3 regions of the Rhizobium sp. SJZ105 genome follow, and region 2 is predicted to be linked to each of the others. Evidence: predicted binding sites of a transcription regulator. Region 2 holds the regulator's gene; each other region holds the start of a gene.
What was found. Region 2 encodes PhoB, which activates phosphate uptake and scavenging genes when phosphate is short. Its sites were predicted from a motif close to TGTCATNNANCTGTCAT; they were not measured.

Region 1: the regulator PhoB is predicted to act here: its motif matches at 2,341-2,357, upstream of FB593_RS21150 (DUF47 domain-containing protein).
Region 3: the regulator PhoB is predicted to act here: its motif matches at 2,374-2,390, upstream of FB593_RS00740 (ceramide glucosyltransferase).

The regions. Positions count from the first base shown of each region.
Region 1 is NZ_VIUP01000008.1:192,043-196,227, reverse strand. Features, by position in the region: gene FB593_RS21160 (efflux RND transporter permease subunit) at 1-1,724, shown strand, start outside; gene FB593_RS21155 (NUDIX hydrolase) at 1,746-2,288, opposite strand; gene FB593_RS21150 (DUF47 domain-containing protein) at 2,402-3,046, shown strand; gene FB593_RS21145 (inorganic phosphate transporter) at 3,046-4,050, shown strand; gene FB593_RS21140 (Ku protein) at 4,148-4,185, shown strand, end outside.
Region 2 is NZ_VIUP01000001.1:1,473,091-1,477,275, forward strand. Features, by position in the region: gene FB593_RS07455 (aspartate aminotransferase family protein) at 1-634, opposite strand, end outside; gene FB593_RS07465 (GcrA family cell cycle regulator) at 1,065-1,598, shown strand; gene phoB (phosphate regulon transcriptional regulator PhoB) at 1,900-2,583, opposite strand; gene phoU (phosphate signaling complex protein PhoU) at 2,615-3,340, opposite strand; gene pstB (phosphate ABC transporter ATP-binding protein PstB) at 3,439-4,185, opposite strand, start outside.
Region 3 is NZ_VIUP01000001.1:138,238-142,422, forward strand. Features, by position in the region: tRNA gene FB593_RS00725 (tRNA-Arg) at 316-392, opposite strand; gene FB593_RS00730 (ETC complex I subunit) at 444-749, opposite strand; tRNA gene FB593_RS00735 (tRNA-Pro) at 1,015-1,091, shown strand; gene FB593_RS00740 (ceramide glucosyltransferase) at 1,146-2,288, opposite strand; gene FB593_RS00750 (DUF982 domain-containing protein) at 2,872-3,141, opposite strand; gene FB593_RS00755 (BON domain-containing protein) at 3,353-3,601, shown strand; gene FB593_RS00760 (DUF192 domain-containing protein) at 3,661-4,146, opposite strand; gene FB593_RS00765 (cold-shock protein) at 4,146-4,185, opposite strand, start outside.

The DNA of each region.
Region 1 (4,185 bases), on a different contig from region 2:
TTTTCGTCGCCTTCACGCTCGATCCGATGCTGTCGAGCGTCTGGTACGATCCGGATGCGCAACCCAACGCCCGGCGTGGGCCGGTGGGCCGGCTGATCGCCCGTTTTGATCACGGCTTCGAATGGCTCGCCGATCAATATCGGCACGTGATCGGCTGGACATTGCACCACCGGCTCGTCACCCTGCTCGTCACATCAGGCATTTTTGTCGGCAGCCTGCTCATGGTGCCGTTGGTCGGTGCGGAATTCGTCCCGAATACGGATGAAGGCCGCTTCCAGATAAACGTCACGGCACCGGTCGGCTCCTCGCTGGATTACACCACGGCGAAGGTGCGGCAGGTCGAGAAGGCACTCCAGGAATTCCCGGAGGTCGAAATGCTCTATTCCACCGTCAATACCGGCGGCACCGTCGGTAAACATCGCGCCGCCGTTCTGGTGGGACTGGTGCCGCTGGAGATGCGCAACCGAACTCCGGTCACGCTGGCCGATCCGATCCGCAAACGCCTGGCGGCCATATCGGGCATAGAGGTCGCGATCCTGCAAAACGGTCTTGGCGGTGGCGAAAGCCCCGTCCAGCTCAGCATTCTTGGCGACGACCGGGCGATCCTCGAAAAGATCGCCGACGGTCTGATGGAAGACATGAAAAAAATCCCCGGCCTCGTGGATGTGACCTCAAGCACCCGCGACGTGACCTCCATCCTTTCGGTACGCCTGAAACGCGAGGCGGCAAGCGATCTAGGCATTTCCCGATCCGATCTTGCCGCAGCGCTCTCGCCGCTCATCGCCGGTGAGGACGTGTCGAAATGGACGGATGCGGGCGGTAACAGCTACGACATCGTCGTGCGCCTGCCCGGCGAGCGGCGTGCCGACACGACGAGGATCAGCGAGTTGATGATTGCCACCAGCCGCACGGCATCCAACGGCTCGCCCCTGATGGTACGTCTGGATCAGGTCGCCGATATTACCACCGTGGAAGCACCCGCCGAAATCCGCCGCATCGACAATCGCCGCGAGGTGCTGGTTTCGGCCAACATATCAGGACGAGCGCTTGGCGAAGTGACAGACGTGTTGAAAACCCTTACCGCCGCCCGCGACCTGCCGGACGGCTACCGTATCCGCTTCGGCGGCGAAGCCGAAACCATGGAAGAGACGGTTGGCCACATGGTAACCGCGCTCGCAATGGCGGTCATCTTCATCTACATCGTGCTCGCCTCGCAATTCGGCAGCTTCCTCCAACCGCTCGCCATCATGGCGTCGCTGCCGCTGTCACTCATCGGCGTCCTCGTCGGGCTCTTGGTTGCCGGCAGCACGATCAACATGTTCTCGCTGATCGGCTTCATCATGCTGATGGGCCTCGTTACAAAGAACGGCATCCTGCTTGTCGATTTCGCCAACCGCGAAAGGAAGCGTGGACTTCCGCTCAACGAAGCGCTGGCGAGCGCCGGCATCATCCGCTTCCGCCCGATCATCATGACGACGCTTGCGATGATTTTCGGCATGATTCCGCTCGGGCTGGCTGTTGGCGGTGGCGGGGCGCAGCGCGCGCCGATGGCGCACGCAGTAATCGGCGGCCTCATCAGCTCCACCCTGCTCACCCTGATCGTCGTGCCAACAATCCTGTCTTACATCGACAGCATCACCCGGCGTTTCGCCCGCCTGCTACCGAAGGCACCGGACGAGATGGGGGAGACCGGATCGACCAAACGTCCATCTTCACCATCCTAGGTTCGCTGGTGACGTCTGCCGTCAGGACTTTTCTTCGGTCAGGCGTTTCCTCTTCCCCCTCGGGCGGAAGTCGACCAGAAGCGATTTCAGTTCGATTTCCCGGACGCGCCTTGCTGCCTCGTCCGGGCGAACCCATTCCAGAAGGCGTTCGCCGCGCTCCTTGAAACTCGTTTCCTCCCCGGTGATCTCGATCTGGAAGACATCGACAACGCAGGGAACGACATCGCCGTTGTCGAGCATCTTGAGATAGGTGTAGCGGCCAACGGCGTCCTTCCTCACGCGGCCGCGAACGCCCGCTTCCTCCCACGCCTCGATCGCGGCAGCCTCATGCGGCTTCTTGCGTTTCATCGGCCAGCCGCGCGGAATGATCCAGCGTGCGCTGGTGCGGGAGGTGACGACGAGGATTTCGATCTCTTCGCCGCTTCCGGTATAACGGAAGCATAAGGCGGCATATTGCTGCCGGAAAGAGCCGGTGAACAGCTTTTCAGGAACAGCAGCAAGTTGCTGGAGCAATGTCAGGGAACGCGCCGGACGGGCTTTCCGGCTTTTCTTCGTGGATTTCATATCCGTTGATACTGCCGATTTTCCGGGTTGCATCAATGCCCCGCGTGCATTTATGACAGTTTTATGACTATCACCCCCCACAACTAATAAAGCGCCATTGAGGGCCAATTCGCATGATGAGCATTTTTCGCAAGCTGATGCCGCGCGAGGACCGTTTCTTCGACATGTTTAGCAAACATTCGGAAACGGTCGTCAAAGCCGCCGCAGCTCTGGACCACCTTCTGAGCGGCGTCGACGTTGAGAAAAACTGCGACCTTATCGTCGCCCTCGAAGACCAGGCGGATGATATTACCCGCGACGTTCTGCTTGCGGTGCGCCGCAGCTTCATAACGCCCTTTGATCGTGGCGATATCAAGGACCTCATCCAGTCCATGGATGACGCCATCGACATGATGCACAAGACCGTCAAGACGATCCGGCTGTTCGAGCAAACCGAATTCGACCCGCTGATGCGCGAGATGGGCCACGAGATCGTGCGTGCGGCAAGCCTCGTCGCCGAAGCCATCCCGCTTCTGGAAAAGGTCGGCACCAATGCCCAGCGCCTGTCGGTGATTGCCGAAGAGGTTACCCGCGTCGAAGGGCGCTCCGACGAGCTTCATGACCAGGGCCTGAAGGACCTCTTCCGGCGCCATGGTGCGACCGGCAATGCCATGGCCTATATGATCGGCAGCGAGATCTACGGCGAACTCGAAAAGGTCGTCGACCGCTTCGAGGACGTGGCGAACGAGATCAGCGGCATCGTTATCGAGAACGTCTGATGGATGTCGCGCTTGCACTTCCACTACTTGTCGGCCTTATCGCCATCGCGCTGTTCTTCGATTTTCTGAACGGTCTCCACGACGCCGCAAATTCCATCGCCACCATCGTTTCCACCCGTGTATTGCGCCCGCAATATGCGGTGGCATGGGCGGCCTTCTTCAATTTCATCGCCTTCCTGTTCTTCGGCCTGCATGTGGCCGAAACGCTCGGCACCGGCATCATCGATCCGGCCATCGTCTCCCCGCAGGTGATCTTCGCGGCATTGATGGGCGCCATCGTCTGGAATATCGTCACCTGGATTTTCGGCATTCCCTCCAGCTCGTCACATGCCTTGATCGGCGGTCTCGTCGGTGCGGGCTTTGCGAAGGTCGGTTTCAATTCCATCGTCTGGTCGGGTCTTCTGAAAACCGTGGGCGCGATCTTCATGTCGCCGGCCATCGGCTTTTTCCTGGCACTGCTGCTGGTGCTTGCCGTCTCCTGGCTGTTCGTCCGCCAGACGCCCTTCGCCGTGGATCGCACCTTCCGCATCATGCAGTTCATTTCCGCCTCGCTCTATTCGCTCGGCCACGGCGGCAATGACGCACAGAAGACCATGGGCATCATCGCTGTGCTGCTGTTCAGCCAGGGGCATCTTGGAGAGAGCTTCTACGTGCCGTTCTGGGTGGTGATCTCGTGCCAGTCGGCCATGGCGCTCGGTACGCTTTTCGGCGGCTGGCGCATCGTGCACACCATGGGGTCGAAAATCACCAGGCTGAACCCGATGCAGGGGTTCTGCGCCGAAACCGGCGGTGCGCTGACACTTTTCGGCGCGACGTGGCTCGGCATTCCGGTGTCCACCACCCATACGATCACTGGCGCCATCATCGGCGTCGGTGCCGCGCGTCGCGTCTCGGCGGTGCGTTGGGGCCTTGCGGGCAATATCGTCATTGCCTGGGTCGTGACCATGCCGGCCGCTGCCCTGATATCCGCATCTGTCTATGGTCTTACATCGCTGTTCGGCTGAGACAGAGACCCGCCCTCTCTGCCAAAGCTCCCGGAACAAAAGCCACCCTGTGGTTGTTGATCCGGGAGACAACAGGCGACAAGGCGGATCGCGGATCATGGCACGGCAGGTTTTCTGGAAGGGCTATCTGAAGCT
Region 2 (4,185 bases):
GGCCGTGCTCGTCGCACAATCCGCGCAGAATTTGCAGGAATTCCTTGCTGGGCGAGCGAATGCCGCCCTCGCCCTGGATGGGCTCGATCAGAAGTGCTGCAGTCTCAGCCGTGATGACGGCCTTGAGGGCATCGACATCACCGAACGGAACCTGATCGAAACCTTCGACCTTGGGACCGAAACCTTCGAGGTATTTCTGCTGGCCACCCGCGGCGATCGTCGCCAGTGTACGGCCATGGAAAGCGCCTTCGAAGGACACGATGCGGAACTTCTCCGGATGGCCCTTGGTATAGTGATAACGGCGGGCGGTCTTGATGGCGCATTCCAGGGCTTCCGCGCCTGAATTTGTGAAGAATACCTTGTCCGCGAAAGTCGCTTCCGTCAGGCGCCTGGCGAGTTTTTCCTGTCCCGGCACTTCATAAAGGTTCGAGACGTGCCAGACCTTCTCGGCCTGCGTCTTGATCGCATCAACGAGGTGAGGATGGGCGTGGCCCAGCGAGTTGACAGCGACACCGGCCGCAAAATCCAGATATCGCTCGCCGCTTTCCGTGAACAGCCATACACCCTCACCGCGCTCGAAGCGCAGGGGGGCTCTTGAAAACGTATCAAACAATGGCGCGCCGGCTTCGGCCATGGCTGTATCACTCCTTGCGCAGATGCGCTGTCAAACTGTTGTCAATAGGCTTGCGGGGTTATCCCTCGCCTGAAAATCAAAATGCCGCCTTGCGGCGGCAGGGGCACTATTGTCACTTCGTTTGCCGATGTCAACAAAAGTCAGCGTTTCCCGGGCTTCTCAAGCACTAGTATGCGGCGGCGGGCCAGCCCCAAGGTGTTGCCTTTCAGACTCAATACGCCAGCAAGTTGGGGAAAACCGGAAAATCGATTCCAGATGATTCCCGCGACTCTTGCCACGGAGTCGGGCTGGCACTAGGTTAATCGCTAATTACTAGACTGCATTGCGGCGGAACTAGTCACCGAAAATCAGGCGGAAACCACGCTTGCGGCATGCGCGCGAGACGGAGAGGGATTCTGCCGAAAATACACGCGACAAGCGGAGAAGCGGCATGAACTGGACAGACGAACGAGTCGAAAAGCTCAAGAAATTGTGGTCCGAGGGCCTTAGCGCCAGCCAGATTGCAGCGCAGCTGGGCGGCGTCAGCCGTAATGCCGTGATCGGCAAGGTCCATCGTCTCAATCTGCCGGGACGCGTCAAGGCTGGCGGTCCAGTGACTTCGGCACGCTCCGCGCCGAAGCGCACAGCTGCCCCTGCCCCGCGCGCGACGACTTTCGCAGGTCGCGTCAACGCGGCACCGGCGCGTATCCTCACCCGTTCGAACGCGGCAACGGCGCTGCACGAGGAGATCGATATCGAGACCGCGCAGGTGCTCGATTACGTTCCTTCCAAGAACGTTGTCACGCCGATTTCCCGTCGCCTGACGCTGACGGAACTGACCGAGCGCACCTGCAAATGGCCGGTTGGCGATCCGCTGAAGGACGACTTCCATTTCTGCGGTTGTGAAGCGCTGGAATCTTCGCCCTATTGCAAGTTCCATGCGAAACTCGCCTACCAGCCGGTGAGCGAGCGCCGCAAGGCTTGAGTGTTGCGGCACGCATTCAGCACTCAAAAATTACGGGCCTTCGGGCCCGTTTTTTTTATGACAAAAATCAAGCCGCTTTCTGGGGCGACTTGATGGCAGGCCACACCCTTTCCCCTTACTATTGGGCGTGACCCTTCTATCCGGATCTCAACGCGCCGCCGATCTCCTCCGGTCAAAACGGACAATGGCATCGAGTTTGGCGGATATTCATATTGAAAAAGCCCGAAATCGTTTCAGATTTCGGGCTTCCTGATTTTTTGGTGCACTACTTCGCCAGCGAAACCACCTGGTTCCGCGTCGCTCAGGCTTCCATAGAATATCCCGCGCCACGCACCGTGCGGATGACATCCTGCATGTGCGAGAAATTCAGGGCCTTGCGCAGACGTCCGACGTGCACATCGACAGTGCGCTCGTCGACATAGATATCATGACCCCAGACGCCATCCAGCAATTGCGAGCGGGAAAACACCCGACCCGGCGACGTCATCAGGAATTCCAGCAAGCGGAATTCCGTCGGGCCGAGGCGCACTTCGCGGCTTTTGCGGTGAACGCGATGGGTCTCGCGATCCAGTTCGATATCGCCGCATTTGAGCACCGACGACAGAACCTCGGGACGGGCCCGGCGCAACATGGCCTTGACCCGGGCCATGAGTTCCGGCGTCGAGAACGGCTTGACGACATAATCGTCAGCGCCGGTAGCGAGACCGCGAACCCGTTCGCTCTCTTCGCCACGCGCCGTCAGCATGATGATGGGCAGGCGTTCTGTTTCCGGCCGCATTCTCAAGCGCCGGCATAGTTCGATACCGGAGACACCGGGCAACATCCAGTCCAGGATGAGAAGATCCGGAATGCGCTCCTGCAGCCTGATTTCCGCCTCATCGCCACGGGGTATCGTGTCGACGTCGTATCCCTCAGCCTCGAGATTGTAACGAAGCAGGACGCTCAACGCTTCCTCGTCTTCCACAACTGCAATCTTGGGCACCATATGCTGAACTCCGCAAGCTTCTGCTTGTCTGTTACTCGGTCACCGAACCAAGCGTGTTGGAACTGTCGTCCTTCGGACGCTCGCCCTCCGGCTGGCTGCCGGTGGTCATGTAATAGATCGTCTCTGCGATATTGGTCGCATGATCGCCGATACGCTCGATGTTCTTGGCGCAGAACAGAAGATGCGTGCAGGTGGTGATGTTGCGCGGGTCTTCCATCATGTAGGTCAGAAGCTCCCGGAAGAGCGACGTGTACATGGCATCGATTTCCTCGTCGCGTTCACGGATCGCATTGGCCTTTTCGGCGGAACGCGTGGAATAGACGTCGAGGACTTCCTTGAGCTGCACCAGCGCCAGGTCGGACAGATGCTCGATGCCGCGGGCGAGCTTGCGCGGAACGCCGGTGCCGGCGACAGCGATAACGCGCTTGGCCGTGTTCTTGCCAAGATCGCCGACGCGTTCGAGATCGGCGGCGATACGCAGGGTGCCGATGATCTCGCGAAGGTCTGCCGCCATCGGCTGACGCTTGGCGATGGTTACGATCGCCTTGTCGCCGATTTCGCGCTCAGCGTGGTCGAGAATGGTATCGTCCGAAATGACTTTCTGCGCGAGCGCAGCATCGGAATTGACGAGTGCGCGCACGGCGTCACCGCACATCTGCTCGGCAAGACCGCCCATTTCGGCGATGCGGCGCGTCAGAAACTTCAGTTCGTCGTCATAGGCAGACAGGATATGCGAATGGGTCGTTGTCTGTGTCATGGTCTATTCCTCCGGCTTGGCCTGCATGCGCGTGCCCAACAGCGGGGCACGGCAGAGGCACCAGTCTTGTACGGTTACGATAAAGCACCGGCCGGGGATCAGCCGAAGCGGCCCATGATGTAGTCCTGCGTGCGCTGGTCGTCCGGATTGGTGAACATCTTGTCGGTTTCGTTTTCTTCGACAAGATGACCAAGATGGAACATGGCCGTACGCTGGGAAACGCGCGCCGCCTGCTGCATGGAGTGCGTGACGATGACGATGGTGTAGTTGGTGCGCAGTTCGTGGATCAGTTCCTCGACCTTCGCAGTCGCGATCGGATCCAGCGCCGAGCACGGCTCGTCCATCAGGATCACTTCCGGGCTGACGGCAACCGCGCGTGCGATGCACAGACGCTGCTGCTGGCCACCGGAGAGGCCCGTGCCGGATTCCAGCAAACGATCCTTCACCTCGTTCCAGAGACCCGCTTTCTGCAGGCTATGCTCGACGATCTGGTCCATATCTGCCTTGTTGCGGGCGAGACCATGGATACGCGGGCCGTAGGCGATGTTCTCATAAATCGTCTTCGGAAACGGGTTCGGCTTCTGGAACACCATGCCGACGCGGGCACGCAGTTCCACGACGTCGATCTGCTGATCGTAGATATCGTCGGTATCGAGCGTGATCTTGCCGGTGACCCGGCAACCGTCGATCGTGTCGTTCATGCGGTTCAAGGTGCGCAGGAAAGTGGATTTACCGCAACCGGACGGGCCGATAAGTGCAGTCACCGTGTTTTCGCGGACATTGAGGTTCACGTCGTAAAGCGCGCGCTTTTCGCCGTAATAAACCGAAACATCCTTGCCGATCAT
Region 3 (4,185 bases), 1.3 Mb from region 2:
AAGACTATCTCCAATCGAGCATTGCGTAACTCGTCCACTTATACGACACGAGGGTTATCCCCAGTAATCAACGGTTGAATCGGCTGTTTTGCCTAGAAAATCGCTGAGTTGTCCCGATCGCGGGCGACTGTGATTGGAGGGATGTCTCGCTTCTTCGGGAATACAGCGCGACCGCAGGACCGTCCGTTACGAGCGAAAAATCGGACATGCCCAAATCAAATGCCGCGAGTGGACCCAATCAGTCAGCACAGGGACAAACCAAACCCGCGAAATCATCCGCGATCTGGATTCCGAAAGCGGCAGTTTAGATCAAGATGGCGACCCCTGCAGGATTCGAACCTGCGACATTCGACTTAGAAGGTCGACGCTCTATCCAGCTGAGCTAAGGGGCCGTCGTGCCGGACTATTGTTGCTCCGGCTGAAAATCGTTCAGTGCGTCTTCTTCAATGCGTCCAGGGCTGGGTGCGGTTGAAGCGGAAATTATCCGTGTAGGATACAACCTTGCGGGTTGCTTCCTTTGGCTGGATGACGCGGTATTCGATGCCCTTGCGCTGCGCATAGGCTTCGGCCTGTTCCTGCGTCTCGAATGTCAGCTTGACCTGCTGCTTCATGTCGGATGTCGAGGTGTATCCCATGATCGGATCGATCTTGCGCGGGACCTCAGCGTCGAATTCCAGAACCCAGACATTGGTTTTCGCCTTGCCGGATTGCATGGCGGTCTTTGCAGGGCGGTAAATCTTCGCAGACATGTCGAAACTGCTCCGGTTGGGCGGTGGGGCATGCGCCCCGGATTACTATTCACGTACCTGAATAGAATAACCAAATCGTGTCAGGAACGCTGAATTTGAAATGGACCGACTCCATGTGAGAGTCAAGACGATTATCCTTTGCGACCTCTTCACGGTCCCACCGCGTTGCATGAGTTTTCAATAATCGAGACAATGGGCTCAACAAAGATGAATTTCCCTGTTGCGGACTGCGGGTGAACCGTGTATTCCCCAGCCATCGCCTCGGCGGAGTGTAGCGCAGTCTGGTAGCGCATCTGGTTTGGGACCAGAGGGTCGGGAGTTCGAATCTCTCCACTCCGACCATTTAAAGCGAAACATTCGCTTGTCGGTGTAACCCTTTCAAATAATAGCTTCCGTTCAGTCCGCTGAAGGTCCGGCCAATGTGCTTTCGGCCGTGCCGATCGTCATGACATTGCCGCGCCATGCAACCGCGCTGCCGATCCAGCTGCGTACCCAGACGAATGGCATGATGACATCCCGCGCGACCATTGCCGGAAGGGTATAGAGTGATACCGGCCACCGGTTGAGAGCTGCGAGCGCCAGTTCCGGGCCATACATGATGGCGAGTACGGCAATCGCGGTGACGGCAAGGTTCACATCGGCGGCAGCGGCGGCAGCGAGTGCGAAGAGGAGCGGGGGAAGCGCGCCGGTGAGGATTTCCGGGGCGAAATATTGCGGGAAGGTGACGCGCCGCAGCCGCGCCCAGCGGGTCTGCCGCGACCATATCTCACCGGCATGGCGCTGTCCGAGCGGCTGCTCGAACGGGGCCGACACCAGGTGTACCTTGCGACCGGCATTTCTGACCAGCTTCGTGGAAGCGGCATCTTCGGCGATTTCGGCGGCGAGCGCGCGGATGCCGCCGCGCTCTTCCAGGAACGGCTTGTTCCAAAACATCGATTTGCCCTGCGCGAAGCCCATGCCGATGGCTTCCGCCGCATATTGCCAGCGGCCTTGCGAGCCGTTGAGGAAGGCGCATTCCACATGCGCCCAGAAGCCATCCGGCCGGGAGCCGAGCGGTGGCGAGCAGACCAGTCCGCTATCCGGCCGCCAGGCCGACATCATGGTTTCGATATAGGATTGCGGCATCAAAACATTGGAATCGGCCAGAATGACCCATTCGTGCCGAGCAGCACGCCAGCCCTTGACGCAATTGTTCAGTTTGGGATTGGCGCTGATGCGATCATCGCCGATGAGCAATTGCGCTGAAACTGCGGGGAAGGCCGCGCTTGCCTTGCGCACTTCCTCGATCACGGGATCGAACTCGTCGGCGACGCAGAACAGCAGCTCATAGTCCGGCCAGTTGAGCTGGAAGGCGCGCGACAGCGTCAGCGGTGTGAAAGTTTCGATGCCGCGCAGCGGCACCACCAGTGATACCGGCGGTTTCTGCCGGACAAGTGCGTTGTCCGTATCGCATCTTTTCAGCCGCCAGCCTGCCAGAACGACGCCGAGAAGATTGAAGGCGAGGAGCAGAATTGCGCAAAGGGCAAAAACAGTTTCCATGCTGGCCAGTTCCACTCCCAAGCTTTCAGCGGTTTACCCGCCAACCGATTCCATGGAATTCGTCATTGCGGATTATAACGTTTGCATGACAGTTACATGTCATGTTCCGCAGGCAGGATCCGACTTCGGTCGTTCATGCGCCCCTGGCGCACGGGTCGATGCCGCGTTTGTTACCGAGAAAGCGTGAACGGTTTTTGCAGACTACCTCTTCGCTAGGGGAGACGGTCGTTTGCCTGGTTGAATGCCATAACGACGAAGCGGGCGTGTCGCGCTATCAGGAATAGTCACGTCGAAACACCGATTGTAAGACAGAAATCTATCCGAGTATTGACTGCCGGTGCATGGGGAAAATTAAGACGGTGTATCTCACAGCAACCTCCCGATCCCTGTGCGCCCGGCCATTTGAATAGGACGAAGCTCAGGCTTCAATCAAACGGGCGATCCACGCAGGTGGATTGCCCGTTGTTTTGACCTCTGGAGGTGAGTTGATGACTGCAGATCGACTTGCCGCTCATCCGATTGTCATCACCGTAAGTGTCTGATATTTAGTCTATAATATTCACAAAGCCTTCCGCGTGACGACCTAGTGGATGTTCAGAATATGCGCGTGGCTGCTTGCGACCAGAAACGATTCCCGCGCTTTTTCGATGTCGCATTTTCCGGCGATAGCATCGAGACAGTTCCTGCGCGCGTCCTCATATTCCGGTCCGTGTTCGTCCGGCCAGCGGTACATCAGCATGTCCAGCGCCACCAGAGGGCTGTAGATTTCCACCGCTGCGGATAGCGGCAGGTGGATAGCCACCGGCTTCATCCACGAGGCGTGGTGACACGGCTCCGTTTTGTTAATCAGCATGTCATTCTCCTCCCTGTTTCATGCGCCTTGACGGCAGATTTCACTCCCATGCGCGAAATGCTCACCTCACGAAATGGTTCCCGATCACCTAAAATGTGATCGGGCAGGGGGTTCCAATTTGCCAAGATGAATGGAAGATGAACGAATTGATGAACCGGAGATGAACAAAATCGTGATTCGGGCGTTGTAATAGCCAAGAAGGAGAACGCACATGTTCAATTTGTCAGGCATTCAGGATAGCTTCTTTGGAGACCGCATGGCGGGTGTATGCGAGGCCATCACCTCTGCATTGGCTTTCGAAAACGGTCTCGAGAAGTCGCGGATTTCCGCAACCGTCGAAAATGACGTGATCTATCTTGAAGGGACGGCGGATTCGGTAGAGGCAATCGACATTGCCATCAATCTTGCCGCATCCATTTCCAATTGCCGGATTTTGAGCCATATCGAGCCGGTCTACTGAGATCTTGCCGGCCGGGCGAAACGTCGTCCGGCCTTTTCAGACGCAGTAACGCGGCAATGTCATTTCCGGTTGCCGATTTGTGCACTGCGAACCACATCGCCCGGTTTGATGCCGTAGCGTTTGGCAGTGCCGCCATTCAGTTCAAGCACGAATTTGACCGACCCACGGGAGCTGATGATCGCTTCTGAATGTGGCACGGCGTTCTCGTGGATATGGGTTATGCGCCCGTCCCGGGCGATGAACAGCATGTCGAGCGGAATGAGAGTATTCCTCATCCACATGGCTACATCCCGCTCCTTGCCGAAATCGAACAGCATACCGCTTCCAAGCGGCATGGACTTGCGAAACATAAGGCCCTGTTCGCGCTGGGCGTTGTCCAGCGCCAGTTCCGCAACAAATTCGTGGGTTTCTCCGGAGGCGGTCTCTATCGTCAGCGGTTCGGATTGAAACGTCTGCTGTTGTTGAGCCTGTGCTGCGCTTGAGAGCGTGAAAAAAAGAAGCGCCAGAACGGCGCTCTTCATCAAGTGGCGAAACACAGCGGCCATCAGTGCGACATCCCGATCGGGGCCGGGTTGTCGGGGTGG